One region of the Paenibacillus sp. Y951 genome, then DNA from elsewhere that is predicted to be linked to it. Evidence: riboswitches for the same ligand, from Rfam matches in the RefSeq annotation. Region 1 holds a riboswitch; the other holds the start of a gene.

Region 1 (8,408 bases):
AATTGCTTCTTCAATTTGTCGTTGCGAAATTGTTTTATGATCGAATTTTTGTGATTGGAAAGGTGCGTTGGCTTGGCAATACTTAGCCAATAACAATTGGAAATAACCACTAGCTTCAAGCGAAGAATAGTTTTCATTAGAAGCGAGTAACGTAATGATTTGTTCGAAGAACGGATATATGTCCTCATTCGTTAACGATTGAACAATGGGATTTTTAGTCGAAATATTACTGCGCTGTAATATATGTTTGAATCGATTACCCTTAAACCCAATCCAACAATATTGCCAAGGTTCATGTTTGTCAGAGGTATACTGTACAGATTCACCTGGAAAGATGAAAAAACTATCCCCACTAGATAGAGAATAAGTATTTCCTCCAACTTTAATCTCACCTTTACCAGCCATCACATAGTGCACAATATAATACGGATGAATTAATGGTCCCATATTGTGTAAGGCATTTGTTTGAGCTTGTCCTGCAAATAATATATCGTCAATTTGAGGATCAAAGCTCGTATGTATACTCAAAAACTCTACCGTCTCACTCATGGATAAGACCCCCATAATATTATTAATAATTTAGCAAGTTAGTAAGACACGAACTACTTGATTGTAATACGAAAGGAAACTACAAATGTCCATATAACGATTCGAAAAATCTATATGCGTTATTACAATTAATAGATATATTATAAAGGAAGAATGCTTATAACAACAGCTAATTTACAATTTGAAAGGTAGGTAATTATCCATGTCTAAAATTACTTTTCTCGGTGCGGGAAGCACAATATTTGCAAGAAATGTACTAGGTGATGTCATGTTAACTCCTGCATTACAAGGCTTTGAATTGGCGTTATTCGATATTGATCCAACTCGTTTGAAAGAATCCGAAATTATATTGAAAAACATCTGTGAAACGGCAGGTAGTTCATGTCGGATTGTAGCATATCATGACCGTAAAGAAGCATTGAGGGGTGCATCTTATATTGTTAATGCGATTCAAGTAGGTGGCTACGACCCATGTACAATTACGGACTTTGAAATTCCGAAGAAATATGGTCTACGTCAAACGATTGCGGATACGATTGGCATCGGCGGCTTGTTCAGAAATCTGCGCACAATTCCAGTAATGATGGATTTTGCTAGAGATATTAATGAGGTTTGTCCAGATGCATTGTTCTTAAACTATACTAATCCAATGGCAGTATTAACGAATGTGATGACTACACAAGGCGGAGTTAACACAGTAGGTCTTTGTCATAGTGTACAAGTATGTGTGCAAGATTTGCTGAAGCATTTGGAAATAGACAATAGCGGCATTAAATCTAAAATAGCTGGAATTAATCATATGGCGTGGCTGCTAGAAATAACGAAGGATGGTCAAGATATTTATCCGGAAATAAAGCGACTTGCTAGATTGAAACAAGAAGAAAAACATCATGATATGGTACGTTATGAACTGATGGACAAGTTTGGTTACTACATTACGGAATCAAGTGAACATAATGCTGAATATCATCCTTACTTTATTAAGTCGCAATACCCTGAGCTAATTGAGCGCTTCAATATTCCATTGGATGAATATCCCCGACGTTGCATCGGTCAGATTAATGAGTGGAAGCAGAAGCGGGATGAGATTATGAACGATGCTCATCTAGAACATTCTCGCACACATGAATATGGATCTTATATTATGGAAGCGATCGAGACGAATATTCCTATTAAAATTGGTGGCAACGTCATGAATACTGGACTTATTACTAATTTACCAAAAGAAGCATGTGTAGAAGTACCATGTCTAGTTGATGCGAATGGCGTTCAACCAACATTTATTGGTGATCTTCCTCCACAGCTAGCTGCATTGAACCGTACGAATATTAACACACAATTATTAACGATTGAAGCAGCGATTACTGGCAAGAGGGAACATATTTATCACGCAGCTTTACTTGATCCTCATACGTCTGCGGAGTTGTCGATGGATCATATTGTTGCGCTATGTGATGAGTTGATCGAAGCACATGGTAGCTGGTTACCGACGTACAAGTAAGTTGGAAAGTGAAGTTCAGTTAATATACACAACAAACTCTTTGGAGTAGATTAATATAGCAAATTGAAGACACCTCTAAATATACGATTAGCATATCGCTTCGTATTACTTGGAGGTGTCTTTACCTGTGTGCAATAAGTTTGAATCTATATAGAGCAGAATGTTATTCTATAAACAGAAATGTACAATCTACGAGACCAATTATAAAAAGGGGATGAATGACGATGGAGCTGAATTTCAATGAGAATCAGATCAAGCTATGGGTCGCAAGAAACGTTCAATCATTAGGATTAGACGGCTCAAAGTTTGATGTTCGTTATATTTATAATCCAGGCGGTTTTGTTAATCAGTCCTACCGTGTATCTGATGGCGAAACAACTATACATATTAAACTAGCACGAACTGAAAAAGCCTACCGTCTCAAGCAGTGGGCATCAATAAGCGAGCATTTGTCTACACAATATAAGGCTCCTAGATTGATAGGAGAGATAACAGAGGAAATGATAGAGGGCTACACTTATGGGTTAGTGTTTCAATTTATTGAAGGGAAATCATTAAGTTCCATTTCTAATTCAAAACCAATCGTTGAGAATGTATTGCATTCACTACATCAATTACATATAGATAAACAGATCCAACAAATGATTCGAACCGATGAGCAAAACAATGTACAAGAGTTTGAGCAAAACGATATACAAGACGATGTAGAAGACAATGTGCAAGTCTACTCTTATGCAGATGCATTCGCAGAGGAATATATCACTCGATTCCAAGAAGATCTAGATATCATTAGATCTCAGCAACATTTGCTTGATTTCGTGACATCAGATTCAATCACTTGGTTCGAGAATGAAGTAGAAGCATTAGAACAACTAGTACGTTCTGCACCTTCATTTCAGCATAAAGCTTCAGATATCGTTCATAACGATATTAATTGGGAGAATGTATTAGTAGACAATAATAATAATTGTTGGATTATTGATTGGGATGACTTAACGGTAAGCGGTGATGCTGCAATGGATTATTCCGTCCTATTATGGCCGAAATATAATAAGAAAGAGTGGTCATATTGGAGCGAATTAGTTTTAACGTTGGCAGGTAGCGAACTTTGCGAAAGGTTACAATACTATTTCCGTGCAAAACTATTGGATGATGTCATTGATGTACTTGCTGACTACATTGAAGCAGAGGAAATACCTGAACTGAAAGAAATAACTCAAAAGCGGGCTAAAGAGATTCATCTGCGTGCCTACTCAGAGTATAAGAGCCTTTACGCGGGATAACCACTATGTGAGTTTCATCTGATACGAGCAAGGATTACTGGACATCGAATATGAAGGCTAATAATCATTGAAAGTACGGTTTAAGATACATCGAATGTGAAAGCTAATTGTATCGCTTCGTCTTGGGGTTGATCATCATACGTAACTGTTGCTGTAGCCACCCAAAGTCCAGACATCACAGGAATTCCTTCGCCGTGGTAGATACCGTGCTCATCAGGTGTCATCGTAAATTGGATCGTACCACAATCCATCGTTAACATATTAAGATTAACCGTAACTTTAGTATGTGATGGCAGCGAATTATCGGTATTTAGTTGATCCAATCTGTTAAGATCTGCTTCTGAATCCGAATATGTACCTACATTTGAACCTGGCAGTAGCTGTAATGTGAACGGACTATTAGTGAGAGCAACAGCGTTATCATGATCTATTTCAAATTGTAATGTCCCAATTGATGTTGCACTGGTTGCGGTTAGTTTCAGGAGTGATTGATCTCGTACAGTAGTCCCTTGTGCCACAATATAGCTATACCCTACACCGAATAATAGTACGAGTATGAGCAAGGTGAATAGTCTGGTTTTCCATTTGGTCACAAGATTTCCTCCCATAATTTGCGTTTTTTCTTTTATATCATCTATGGAGATGAACAGCGGCGTAGGCAGTACTAATTTATAATTCGTTCGTTACATAACTCTTGTTGAGACAATATTGTAACTAATATGTTATATGTAGCGGTGCTTGCTCTTTATGTATACAGGTGACATCATATAGTAATATCGTGTATAGTAAGACAGTAAACTAATTGAATAGCGTGTACTTAGGTTCTATTCTGCATATCGCATGATAGATGAAAAGGGAAGCTGGTGAAATTCCAGCGCGGACCCGCCACTGTAAGAATGGATATACGTTGTATATCAAAGTAATATTAAATGTCACTGGATAACAATAATCTGGGAAGACAATATTACAATTCATTCAAGTCAGGAGACCTGCCTAAGGAAATACAAGCATATTCCTACGTGGACTTAGGAGGTGTTGGATAAACTTAAACTTTATGAACTTATCGTTTAAGTAACGGCGTCTCCAACATCGGAGGACGCTATATTGTGTTGTACATGTGTATGAAATTAAATAAAGAAAAAGGGGATTGGAACAATGCTATCGAATTTCAAGAAAGCTATACAAGGTAATAAGGTTTTACTAATTATGATGCTAGCTATGATGTTGGCACTTACTGCATGTGGCGATAATAATGGAGTAAACGGTAACAATCAGAATCAAGGAGCTACGAATCAAAATCAAATTATCGTTGAAGATACAACGGGTACTGGGGCTTCTGCATCTGTCTATCCGATGACAGTGACTGATGCAAGCAATACAGAAGTAACGCTTACAGAAAGTCCTAAAGCAATCGTGTCAATCGTACCAAGTGAAACAGAAATTTTATTTGCAATCGGTTTGGGTAATAAAGTTGTAGGTGTGGATGGGTATAGTAATTATCCAGAAGAAACAGCTGAGATTGAAAAAGTAGGAGATTCCACTACTAATATAGAAGCAGTAATGGCGCTGGAACCAGATATCGTGATCGCTTCATCTAGTATGAATAGTGAAGCGATCACGAAGTTACGCGAGCTAGGTATTGTCGTGTACGCATCCGATCCATTAACTTACGATGAAGTAATTGCTCATACGAATGAACTAGGAGTATTATTAGATGCACAGGCTCAAGCAGGTGAGGTTGCAGCAGAGATGAATAAGGTGAAAGAAGACATCGTTGCTAAAGTAGCAAATGCTGATGCTCGTAAAGTTTACTTAGAGTTTGACGTTGGATACACTGTTGGTTCTGGCACATTTTTAGATGATCTTGTAACGATTGCAGGTGGTATTAATGTAGCTAATAGCCAACCAAGTTGGTATGAGGTTAATGCTGAGGCGGTTATTATTGAAAATCCAGCAGTTATTATTTATCCTGATTTTGGAGAGGAGCAAAGCTCTATTCTAGCAAGTATTCAGGCGCGCCCAGGTTGGGATGCGATTGATGCTGTGAAAAATAATGAAGTGGTTAAAGTTACTAATGATCCGCTAGTTCGTGTAGGTCCGCGCCTAGCGCAAGGATTATCTGAAATTGCAGCTGCCATTCATCCAGAGCTATTTCAATAAATATGAATAAGAAATTAATCGGATATGGAGGAGCAGCGATGCTCCTTCTTTTTATAACGATCATTACAGCGATTTCCCTTGGTTCATCAGGCATCTCATTGGCTGATGTGTGGGGGATATTGTGGCATTCACTGCCTTTTAATGATGATGCTCAAGCTTACTATTCGAAAGGTGAAATAGCCATCGTAACGCAAGTTCGGCTTTCTCGTGTACTACTTGCAGCTTTAGTAGGAGCATGCTTAGCATTAGCGGGCGTTGGTTTCCAAGGTGTACTCCGTAACCCATTAGCTGACCCCTATACATTAGGCGTCGCTTCAGGAAGCTCTGTCGGTGCAGCGTTTATAATATTAATGGGTTATCAAATGCTCCTAGGACTATGGACGATCCCACTGATTGCTTTTTGCACAGGGATTGTCACATTGTTCGGAGTCATTGCATTAGCCAAATCTCAAGGATCGATGCAAATTCAGACACTTGTGCTTGCTGGAGTTATTATTCAATCTTTTCTAGGTTCATTTGTATCATTAATGGTATCGATGTCAAACGGCGTCGTGAATGAAATATTGTTCTGGATTATGGGTTCAATTTCTATGAAAAGTTGGGAACATGTCTATATGCTCTTCCCATTTTTAATTATTGCAGTGCCGATTCTTATGTACTTTGGTCAAATTTTGAATTTACTAGCACTTGGCGAACGCGAAGCTGCTTATATGGGCGTCAATGTTGAGCGTAGTAAAATCATCGTACTTATTGTTTGCACATTGTTAACAGCTGCGGCTGTATCTGTGTCTGGCGTCATAGGTTTTGTTGGACTTGTTGTGCCTCATCTCATAAGATTGATAGTAGGTCCAGATTATCGTATTCTTATCCCATTATCAGCTATCGGCGGTGGAATCTATATGATCATGGCAGATACGATCGCTAGATTAGCGCTAAGTCCGAAGGAATTGCCACTGGGTGTTATTACGGCATTAATTGGCGCCCCAATCTTCGCTTACTTACTAACAAAGAAAAACCGTAAGGAAGGCGGTGTTCAATCCTTATGATTGAAGCACAGTCATTAAGCTATCGGTATGACTCGATTGATATTTTTCGGGATTTGAACTTTTCCTTCGAAATGAATCGCTTTTATGGCATTATTGGTCCTAATGGAGCGGGTAAATCAACATTACTTCAACTGCTAGCTGGAGTAAGAAAGCCAACAAGCGGTTCTGTACTGTTTCAAGAGCAACCTATTCATCGTCTCCCACGTAAATTGATAGCTCAGAAGGTTGCTGTGTTACAACAAGGGGGTCTGCCGCCGCTTGGTTTTACGGTGCGTGAAGTCATTGAGATGGGGCGATTTCCTTATCAGAGTTGGCTCGGTGGTGAAAAGACTAATATAGATGGTATTATTAATGAAGCGATACAATTAACGGGGTTAACTAATCTAGTTCATCGTAAATTAGATCAATTAAGCGGTGGTGAACGTCAGCGAGTCGCTTTAGCCAAATTAATTGTACAGCAACCGGAAATTATTTTATTAGATGAGCCAACAACGTATCTAGATATTGGCTATCAGCAAATTATTATGGATGTAGTGAAAAGCTGGCAGCAACAAAAACAATTGTTAGTTATCGCCGTTATGCATGATCTGAATGTATCTGCATTGTACTGCGATCAATTACTAGCTTTGCATAATGGGCAAATCATCGCTTCAGGGACACCGGAGCAAGTACTTACTGTAGATAGAATGAAAGAAATGTATAATGCATCTACTGTTATCATTCAACATCCAGTCAACCAATCACCACAGTTATTGTTATCGTAAACTAAAGGAGAATGATTATTTATGGAAAAGTGGACAGAACAACAATTACAACAATACATTTCGCGTATTCAGTTACCTGAAGAACAATTTGCTCAGCAAGCAAGAGAACATTCTGATCAATTAACGAAACCTCCTGGAAGTCTAGGAAAGCTTGAAGTTATTACGGCACAATTAGCGGCTATAACTGGAAAACTATGGCCAGATCTTAGTAAACGTTCGGTCATCATTATGGCTGGTGATCATGGCGTATGCGACGAAGGAATTAGTGCATTTCCACAATCGGTAACCCCGCAAATGGTTCTTAATTTCTTAAGTGGTGGAGCTGCCGTTAATGTACTGGCAAGAGGCGCTCATGCTGATGTTGTCTGTGTAGATATTGGCGTAGCAGCTGATCTTGAACATCCTCAATTACGTTCTCACAAAATTAGGTACGGCACAGCAAACATGGCAATAGGTGCAGCGATGTCGCGTGAGGAAGCAATTCAAGCTATTCAAGTAGGAATCGAAGTAGTAGAAGAGCAATATGGACAAGGTGTCCGCATGTTTGCTACTGGTGAGATGGGAATTGGTAATACGACGGCAAGTGCTGCGATTGTAAGTGTATTAGCTAAGTTAGATGCAACTGCAGCAGCAGGTAGAGGGACAGGTATTAATGATGCGATGCTTCAGCACAAAATTAATATTATTGAACGTTCAATCGCAGTGAATGCACCTAATGAGGATGATCCGCTTGATGTATTAGCTAAAATTGGCGGATTAGAAATTGCAGGCTTAGTTGGTGTAATGATCGGAGCAGCTAGAAACCGTTGTCCAGTTATTATTGATGGATATATATCAACTGCTGCTGCACTAGTAGCTGCGAAGTTAAGTGCTAACGCCGCACGATATATGATTGCATCACATCAATCACAAGAGCAAGGTCATGTTCATGCGCTTGCATCTATTAGTCTGCAGCCGATGATTCAATTAGATCTGCGAGTTGGTGAAGGAACTGGAGCAGTATTATGCTTCCATTTCATCGATGCAGCATTGAGCTTGATGCAGGAAATGGCGACCTTCGCAAGTGCTGGTATTGATGGTCAAGAGGACTAGGCGTCGAGAAGGG
Region 2 (8,408 bases), on a different contig from region 1:
ATTCGTTCTGTGTTGAAAATAAAATAAATGATGGAGCCATTCAACATGGAGATAATCAGCTTTTAGAAGAAATTATTGGATTAGATAATTACTACAGAGGCTATTTATTGGAGAAAGAACAGCCCATAATTTCCTTTATATTTTTAACCCACAGTGGGAGTAAGCGAGCGATAAATGAATTTAATGCACTATTGTCTGCATTGGAGAAAGAAAAATTATTAGTACCTTGTTTTCACTTATTCTGGGGGGAAGAAGAACAGCATGATGAAATAGAGATTACTATCGTTCATTTGCTAATTGGGATTCTTACAGAAGAAGCGGTTGGCAAGATTGAACCTATCTATGACTATACTAAGCATACAATCAAGTCATTTATTTCCTTTATTTATTCAGGATTTAAATCCTATAAGGAAGAAAAAAATCTGTTAATTGAGAAATCGAACTATGGTAAACCAGTTATTCAATACATCGCTGATTTTTATGATATTACAGAATATGAGAAAGATATAGATTATGATGAATTAAAAAGCTGGGTAAGTAACAGAGTGAAAGAAAGATCAGGAAAAATATTAAAAAGCGCAAACTTTGATCGTTCGTATATTGTTAACGATCGAAATAGAAAACATTATGGAGTTACTAGTCCGTTTAAAGTGGAGAAAAATCTATTTTACTATCCTAATGAGAATAATAAAAAGGTGATTAGAAAGATAGACCTAGCCAATACACCTGAAAATGTGATGATTTATTGGAAGAATAATAATAATCCAGACGGCACGGGTTCTGCTTTACTAACAGAAGTATATGCTGATAGCGATGTAAATTAATTATATAACGGAAGGTTAAACTATAACCTAAAAACCCGAAAAATGGACACTGGGAGAAAAGCGTCCGTTCTCGGGTTTTTGCATTATAACTAATACTTCAATACAGAAGTCAACTACTACCTTATAATTAAAACGGTTTGTGAAGCATTGTCCCAGTATACTTGTGATCCTAATGCTTCGGCTACAAACCTTATAGGAACCATGGTGCTGCCATTAATAATAGCAGGCTCAACAGATAGAGTTACTTGCTCCCCGTCAATATAGGCGAGCTTGGAACCGATTTGAAGAGTAATTTCTTTGCTGCTTCTAGTTGCAGTTACCGTACTTGTTTTCTGATTCCACTTAATGTCAGCTCCTAAAGCTTCGAAAATATCTCTCATAGGAACACTAACACTGCCCTTTTTCAATACAGGCGGTTGTTTGACTGCCAGTCCTTGTCCATCAATGGTAACCATAATGCCGTCGCGCTTTTTAATTTCATTCTTTCCTGTTTCGTCATAAAACTTAAGATCGACTCTGTTAGCACTTTTATCATTGACTACCATTTTCAGATCATAAGTAGAATTGCTGAATGCAAAGCTTGATTTTGTTAGAATGTCTAATTCTTTTCCATTGACGGTGAACGGAGTTACTTTGGACATGATCTGCTGCGACTTGTCACCATTCTTTAAAACGGAAGTGACGATGAGTTTTCCATCTTTTATGTATGTTCCATAATCAACCAAATAGGTCTGATCATCAACGAGCACGAGAAACTGTACTTTAGCGATATCATTAACGGCTTCAAGTTTAATCTTGTAAATTAGAATAGTTTGATCAAATGCATGACTTCCGGTCCCTCTAACTTCAACGATCTTACCATTTTTATTAATCCCCTTGGCAACTATATTCATTTTTTGTGACATAGGTCCGTTTTTTACAGCGACCACAGCTTCCACATGATCTTTGTGTATAATAGTGGTTTGGGCTAAGATTTTATAAGGTTCTTCAGTCGCTCCTAGAGCCTGAATGTCAACATTGTCGAGCTGCTCTCCGTTGTCCATGGTCAGTTGAAATACGTGCGTATTGCCACCGAATATGTGAGTACTAGTCTGTTTGATTGCGATAATGTTGTCAGATTTATCATAACCAGTAACTAAGAGCGAAACTTTCTCACCTACTTGAACTCGCACGTCAGCGGTTACTTTCATTTTGCCATCGATTATCTTGTAGTCGGAGCGTAATAATTCAACATTTGTTGAGTCGACGTTAGGAGAGGAATTTGCCATTCCAGGTGTCGGATATACCAGCATCAGTAGGACAAATAAAACGATAGTTAGGCTTAATACAATGTTCTTATTTTTGCTTATGATCATTTTGATACTTACCTCCAGTAATTACTAGTTATTAGATATTATTTATAATTGTTACAAAAATCTAATCATTGGTAAATAGAAAGAAAGAACTATTTAATAAATACTTTAATACCGGATATAGAAAAATACGTGTTTATTACAAATACAATTCTATAATTAGAGCAAATTGATCCCTGATTCCGTGACTTTAGACGGAACTAATGAGATTAAAAGACGAAAAAAAGTTACTACTTAGGTCTCCTAAAAAAAGTAAGCAAATCGAAAAGCAAGCGATGGCCTTAGTAAACCAACGTCCACAATTCTGTAACTATCCATTATGAAATTGCTTCAAGTATATTATTTTTTTTGAAAATAGGGTAAGTGCTTAACTTGTTAGGCTAAGCTCCCATCCGAATTGAAGAAGGCTTGGAATGAAGTGTTTGCAACGAAACGGTTTTGTTAATGACGAGAACGCCTTCTTGCTTATCCGCAAGAAAAGGAGCTGCCAAATTGGTAGCAGTAAGTATTGCAAGCACATATAATTTCCTTTCGAAGTTAGTTCTCTTGTTGCTCTAATGCTATAATGTAATATACTTACTTAATAGTACAGAAATAATTCGAATAGATTGAGGGTTGAATATGAAGGAATCATCTGAAGCGGCATTATATCACGCATTGAATATAGAATATGCGATCCATAGTGAAGCTAAGTACAAGCTAGCTGAGCTGTTAACAGAAGTTAAAAAAGACGAGTTAATACAATTTGCGAAGAAAGTAAAACTTGTAGGTTACTCTAAATTGAATAAAGAAAATTTAGCGTCCGCATTAACGCAACATCTTGCAAGTGTTGAATATTTAACAGAAAGTCTAATGTTATCGACGGATCAAGAACTTGAGTTTTGGCAAGCTGTGTACCACAATCCAGAACAATTGACGGTAGAGATTATACCTGGAAAGTATCGCTTCCTTCAAATGCAAGGTATCTTGTATTCATTCTATCATCAAGAGAAGCTTATCTACGTCATCCCTGAAGAGATTAAAGTTCTGTATGATGAGTTAAATTGGAATGAATTAATGAAAGATCGTGAATCAAAGCAGTTAGTTTTACAATATACATTAGCAGCTGCTCATTTGTATGGAACAATTAGTTTACAGGAACTCGTTGATATATATAATGGACACAATGAACAACCGATTTCGATGGAAGAGTTTGAGAATATTGCTAATTACTATTTACAAAGACCTCAAAGCTATGATTGGTACAATGGTCAATTCATTTGTACTTATTTTGAAGAGGACAATATGGAGGAATATGAGGACTTACTTGAGTTAGTGCAGGATAAGCCTAGATATGTGCCGAGCAAAGAGAGCTTCTTAAAGTACGCGGATGATTTGTATTTCGAGATTACTCCTAGCTATAAGCAACTTTATCAGTACTTAGTTGATGAGCTACATGTGAATGTTATGCTAGCTACGGATATTACAGATGATGTACAGCTTGCTTGCTCAATGGAAGAACCGTTAAATGAAATTGTGTTCGAAATTGAGAGAAGAGATATAGTATTCAAAGGCAGGAAGCAAATACAAAAAGTAACGGCGTTGGTCATTGAACTATATAATGATACTAGGCTATGGTCCAATGTTGGATTTACTCCGGCCGAGCTAGCGAGTTTCTCGCAAGAGGTACAATCAAAACCGCCTGTACTATCTCTGGTAGGTCCCTCCAATAAGATTGGTAGAAATGATCCTTGCCCATGTGGTAGTGGCTTGAAATATAAAAAATGCTGTGGAAAGTAATACAATATAACAATGACAAATAGCTAGTTATCAGCTATGATGAACAAATAATTGTATATCCAACGATAGGTGCCGATATTGATCCTTTAAGGATTCGTTATTGGTTAAAAGGGAAGTGGGTGCAAATCCCACGCGGTCCCGCCGCTGTAAAAGAGGAGTTTATGCTTAATGCCACTGGGAAACTGGGAAGGCGGCATAAATGATGAATCTTGAGCCAGAATACCTGCCTATCGTGTCACACCAATTTTTCTACGATGGATAGGAAGGTGTTTATTTTTGCGTGCAAGTGACAACCTATCGCAATTTTAAACCTCTTATCCCATGGTAAGAGGTTTTTTGTTGTGATTAGGATGCAACTAGAGAAGCTTGAGAGGAGTTTTTGGAAGTGAGAAGAAACAAATGGTTAGCATGGTTATTGATTGTCAGTTTGATTTTATCGACATCTATGACCAATGGATCTGTAGCATTGGCAAGTGTTGGTGAAAGTATTGAGGTCGGACAAGTTGAGGTAAGTAATGACGCTATATTAATTAATACAGAGGGTCTATCTGCGGCTATTGATGCAATCGATAATAGTGCGATACAAGCGAAGCTCTTATCGAAATCTTATGTGCTTGAAGCATATGATCAGGCTAATATAGTTCTTAACGATTTGGAAAGTGATCAAGTGAGTGTAGATCTAGCTCAATCTGAACTTGAAGATGCTATATTTCTTGCTAATCAACTAGAACTTAATCTAGCATATATTCTTCGCACAGTAACTAATCCGACGTTTGGTACTGGTGGTGGTGAATGGTCAATCCTTTCACTTGCTAGAGCCAATTATGATGTGCCAGAAGGTTACTATGATATTTATTATGAAAATATCGAGAAAAATGTAGCACAGCTAATGGTTGCCAACAAAGGACTACTACATAAAGTCAAAGGAACAGAACATACCAGATTAATACTTGGTCTTACATCTATAGGAAAAGATATATATGATGTTGCCGGATATGATATTTCATATGCTCTTGCAGACTATAGTTATGTTGTTAAGCAAGGGATTAATGGTCCAATCTTCGCACTTATTGGATTGAATACATATCAGTATCCTTTCCCAATCAATGACTCTGTCGCTGTCCAATCAACTGAGGATATGTTTATTGAATATATTTTGGGTAAAGAGATTAATAAGGATTCAGTTTCCGCTGGTGGATGGGCATTAGGTGGTGCAGTAGCTGATCCTGATATTACAGGGATGGCGATTCAAGCACTAGCTCCATACTATGAAACCAATGCTGAAGTTCGAGAAGTAATAGATCGTGCAGTAATTTGGCTTTCTTCGGCTCAATTAAAGACTGGTGGATATATGACTTGGGGAGCAGAAAATGCAGAGAGCACCGCACAAGTAATTGTTGCGTTAACGGCAATTGGCATTAATCCACATTCTGATGATCGTTTCATTAAAAATGGATTATCAGCAGTCGATGCACTTGTGGAATACACGATTCCTAGCGGAGGATTTAAGCACACACTTACTACTGGTGTTAATGGGATGGCGACAGATCAAGGAACATATGCTTTAGTTGCCTACGAGCGTTTCCTAGAAGGAAAGACTGCGCTATTTGATATGACGGATGTTGTATTGGAAAAAGAGGAAGCTCCTGATACACCTGATACACCTGATGAAGATGATGGTTCTATTAAAGTTCCAGAAGGTAATACGCCTGAAATTAAGATCGCAGATGATGGTAAGCCGTATGAAATTGCTATTACAGCGGATGATAACAATAAAGAGATTACTATTCTAATAGATAGTCAGAAAGTTGACCCTGTTCGTATCAATGTTACTCCTGAATTAGCATTGCCAGCTATTACAGCTACAAAAGGGAATATATCCATTGCAATTGCTAAGGATACAAAAGTCGAAAATAATACGACAAGTTCAATTGAGCTTCTTACGACTGCTACATTCGATGCTGATGCGCTAAGTCAACAGATTAGTACGATTATGGCAGTAAATAAAAAACTCGAAGATATCGCGTATTTTGTTACGATGGGTGGTTCTTCAAAAGTAGAATTTAGCAACTTTGTCACAATGACCTTTACTGGAGCGGCAGGTCAAGAGGCTGCTTATATTCAAGAGAATTCTATTTACCCTATTACGAAATTTGCTACAAAAGCTGAAGGGATAGCGAGTGGCTTATCAGAATTTGCTTATGATCGAGGTAATGATTTAATTATCGAAACGAATCACTTTACACATTTCGTTGCCTACTCTACTGCTACCATTGATCAATCTGGTGGTGGAGGAGATGGAGGGAATTCCAGCAATCCAGGAAACGGTGGAGTTACTACAGCTACAGTAACTTTATCCGTTGATAAATTAACGATCGATAAAGGTTATGTTGTTAGTCCAATTATTGTCGAGCTGCAAACTGGTGATACAGCTTGGTCGGTGTTGAAACGAGTGTTAGATAGTAAGTCTATTGCTTATAACTATCAATGGACAGAAAAATACAACAGCGTCTACATTCAATCTATTGTTGGTGATGGTGAATTTGACCATGGCGAAGGCAGCGGTTGGATGTACAATGTCAACGGGATCTATCCGAATTATGGCGCTAGTCTATATAATCTTCAAGGTGGAGAATCCCTACAATGGCGATATACGACTAATTTGGGTGATGATCTAGGTGTCGATCCATGTGAGTGGGACGACGATAATGCCGCTTGTGATAGAGATGATGATTCTGCCGAAGATGGAGACGATAATTCTACTGAAGGCGGAGCCTCTGGAGATGGTAATAATCAAACAAATGGTAACAATTCAAATACGAATAATGGTAATATCGCTAATTCTGAGACTGACCAGGAGCAAACGAATAAGCCTTCAATTAAAGCACTCTACAGTGATTACAATACAATTTCAGCTTGGGCAGTTGATGCTATTCAGCAAGCAACAAATCAAGACTTTATTCAAGGTAGTAATGGTAAGTTTAATCCGCAATCATCGATAACTAGAGCTGAATTCACTAAAATATTAGTATCACTATTAAATCTCGAAACTGAAGTAGATCAAGCGATAACATTTACCGATGTAGCAAGTAGAGATTGGTTCTATCCTTATATTAATGTAGCTTACAAAAATGGTTTAATTAATGGCTACAACAATAAATTCAATCCGCAAGCAATAATTACACGTGAAGAAATAGCAGTAATTATAGCGAGAGCGTTGGAACTGACTAAGGGTGTCTCTACAAGTTCCATTAAAGATATTGATAAAGTATCAGCTTGGGCTAAGCCAGATGTTGAAGCGGTAGTTGCCTTAGGTTTAATGGTTGGTGACGCAACAGGCTTTAATCCACAAGCAGCAGTGACAAGAGAAATGGCAGCTGTTGTAGCTGTCCGATCTTATTTATATAAGCAGGATACTGCTGCTTATCAAGCATCGCTAGAAGTTACTAATATTAATAATCAGCTTAGAAAAACAGCTTCGTTCTTACAGGCATCTGTAACCGCCCCTGTTATTGCTAGCATTGGCGGCGATTGGACTGTGCTTGGTTTAGCCCGTTCTGGACAGCAAATTGATCCAGCTTATTATGCTAACTATTATGTAAATGTGGTACAGACACTTACAGACAATGCTGGGAAACTTCATAATGTAAAATACACGGAATATGACAGAGTGATCTTAGCACTTACTGCGATTGGAAAAGATATCAAGGATGTAGCTGGCTATGATTTGAGAAAGCCACTTGCTGATTATGAAACAGTAATTAAGCAAGGGATTAATGGTCCAATCTTTGCACTTATTGCTTTGGATAGTAGCAACTATGAAATTCCTGTAGTTGAAGATGTCAAAACGCAAACAACTAGAGAGTTGTTAATTCAATTTATTTTGGATAGGGAAGTATCTGGTGGGGGCTGGGCACTTGGAAGTAAACCTAAGGGTGCAGACCCGGATATTACTGCGATGGCTATTCAAGGTTTGACACCATATTACAAGAGTGATGTGAAAGTGAAAGCTGCAGTAGACCGTGGACTTGCATGGTTATCTCAAGCACAACAATCCGATGGTGGTTATACAAGCTGGAATGCACTGAACTCTGAAAGTATTGCACAAGTGATCGTAGCCTTGACTGGACTTGGAATTAATCCTGATCAAGATTCAAGATTTGTTAAAAATGGTCATTCTGTCGTAGACTCACTATTGGGCTACGCTGCATCTAATGGCGGATTCTATCATGTGAAATCTGATGGAGCAGATAATGGCGGTGCGAAGCCAGGTGAGGTTGATCTAATGGCGACAGATCAAGCTTTCTATGCACTATCTTCCTATGAAAGATACCTTACCGATAAGAACAGACTTTATGATATGACCGATGTAAAATAATACATTTACACAATAAGCAGAGGCGCAATGAAGCGCCTTTGCTTCATTGTTTCATGTGGAGGTTTTAAGATGAAT

The links. A riboswitch is a leader RNA that binds a small molecule or an ion and turns the genes downstream of it on or off. The one in region 1 is predicted to bind cobalamin.
Region 2: linked by a shared signal. The riboswitch ahead of AC1TPB_RS01810 (S-layer homology domain-containing protein) and the one ahead of AC1TPB_RS20195 (ABC transporter substrate-binding protein) in region 1 are both predicted to bind cobalamin.

The regions. Positions count from the first base shown of each region.
Region 1 covers NZ_JBXCIY010000018.1:42,590-50,997, forward strand. The annotation lists gene AC1TPB_RS20175 (AraC family transcriptional regulator) at 1-549, opposite strand, end outside; gene melA (alpha-galactosidase) at 752-2,050, shown strand; gene AC1TPB_RS20185 (aminoglycoside phosphotransferase family protein) at 2,275-3,333, shown strand; gene AC1TPB_RS20190 (hypothetical protein) at 3,414-3,926, opposite strand; cobalamin riboswitch at 4,136-4,344, shown strand; gene AC1TPB_RS20195 (ABC transporter substrate-binding protein) at 4,489-5,493, shown strand; gene AC1TPB_RS20200 (FecCD family ABC transporter permease) at 5,496-6,539, shown strand; gene AC1TPB_RS20205 (ABC transporter ATP-binding protein) at 6,536-7,303, shown strand; gene cobT (nicotinate-nucleotide--dimethylbenzimidazole phosphoribosyltransferase) at 7,325-8,395, shown strand.
Region 2 covers NZ_JBXCIY010000001.1:336,444-344,851, forward strand. The annotation lists gene AC1TPB_RS01795 (PD-(D/E)XK nuclease family protein) at 1-824, shown strand, start outside; gene AC1TPB_RS01800 (copper amine oxidase N-terminal domain-containing protein) at 941-2,179, opposite strand; gene AC1TPB_RS01805 (YecA family protein) at 2,798-3,955, shown strand; cobalamin riboswitch at 4,006-4,200, shown strand; gene AC1TPB_RS01810 (S-layer homology domain-containing protein) at 4,341-8,333, shown strand; gene AC1TPB_RS01815 (DUF4430 domain-containing protein) at 8,403-8,408, shown strand, end outside.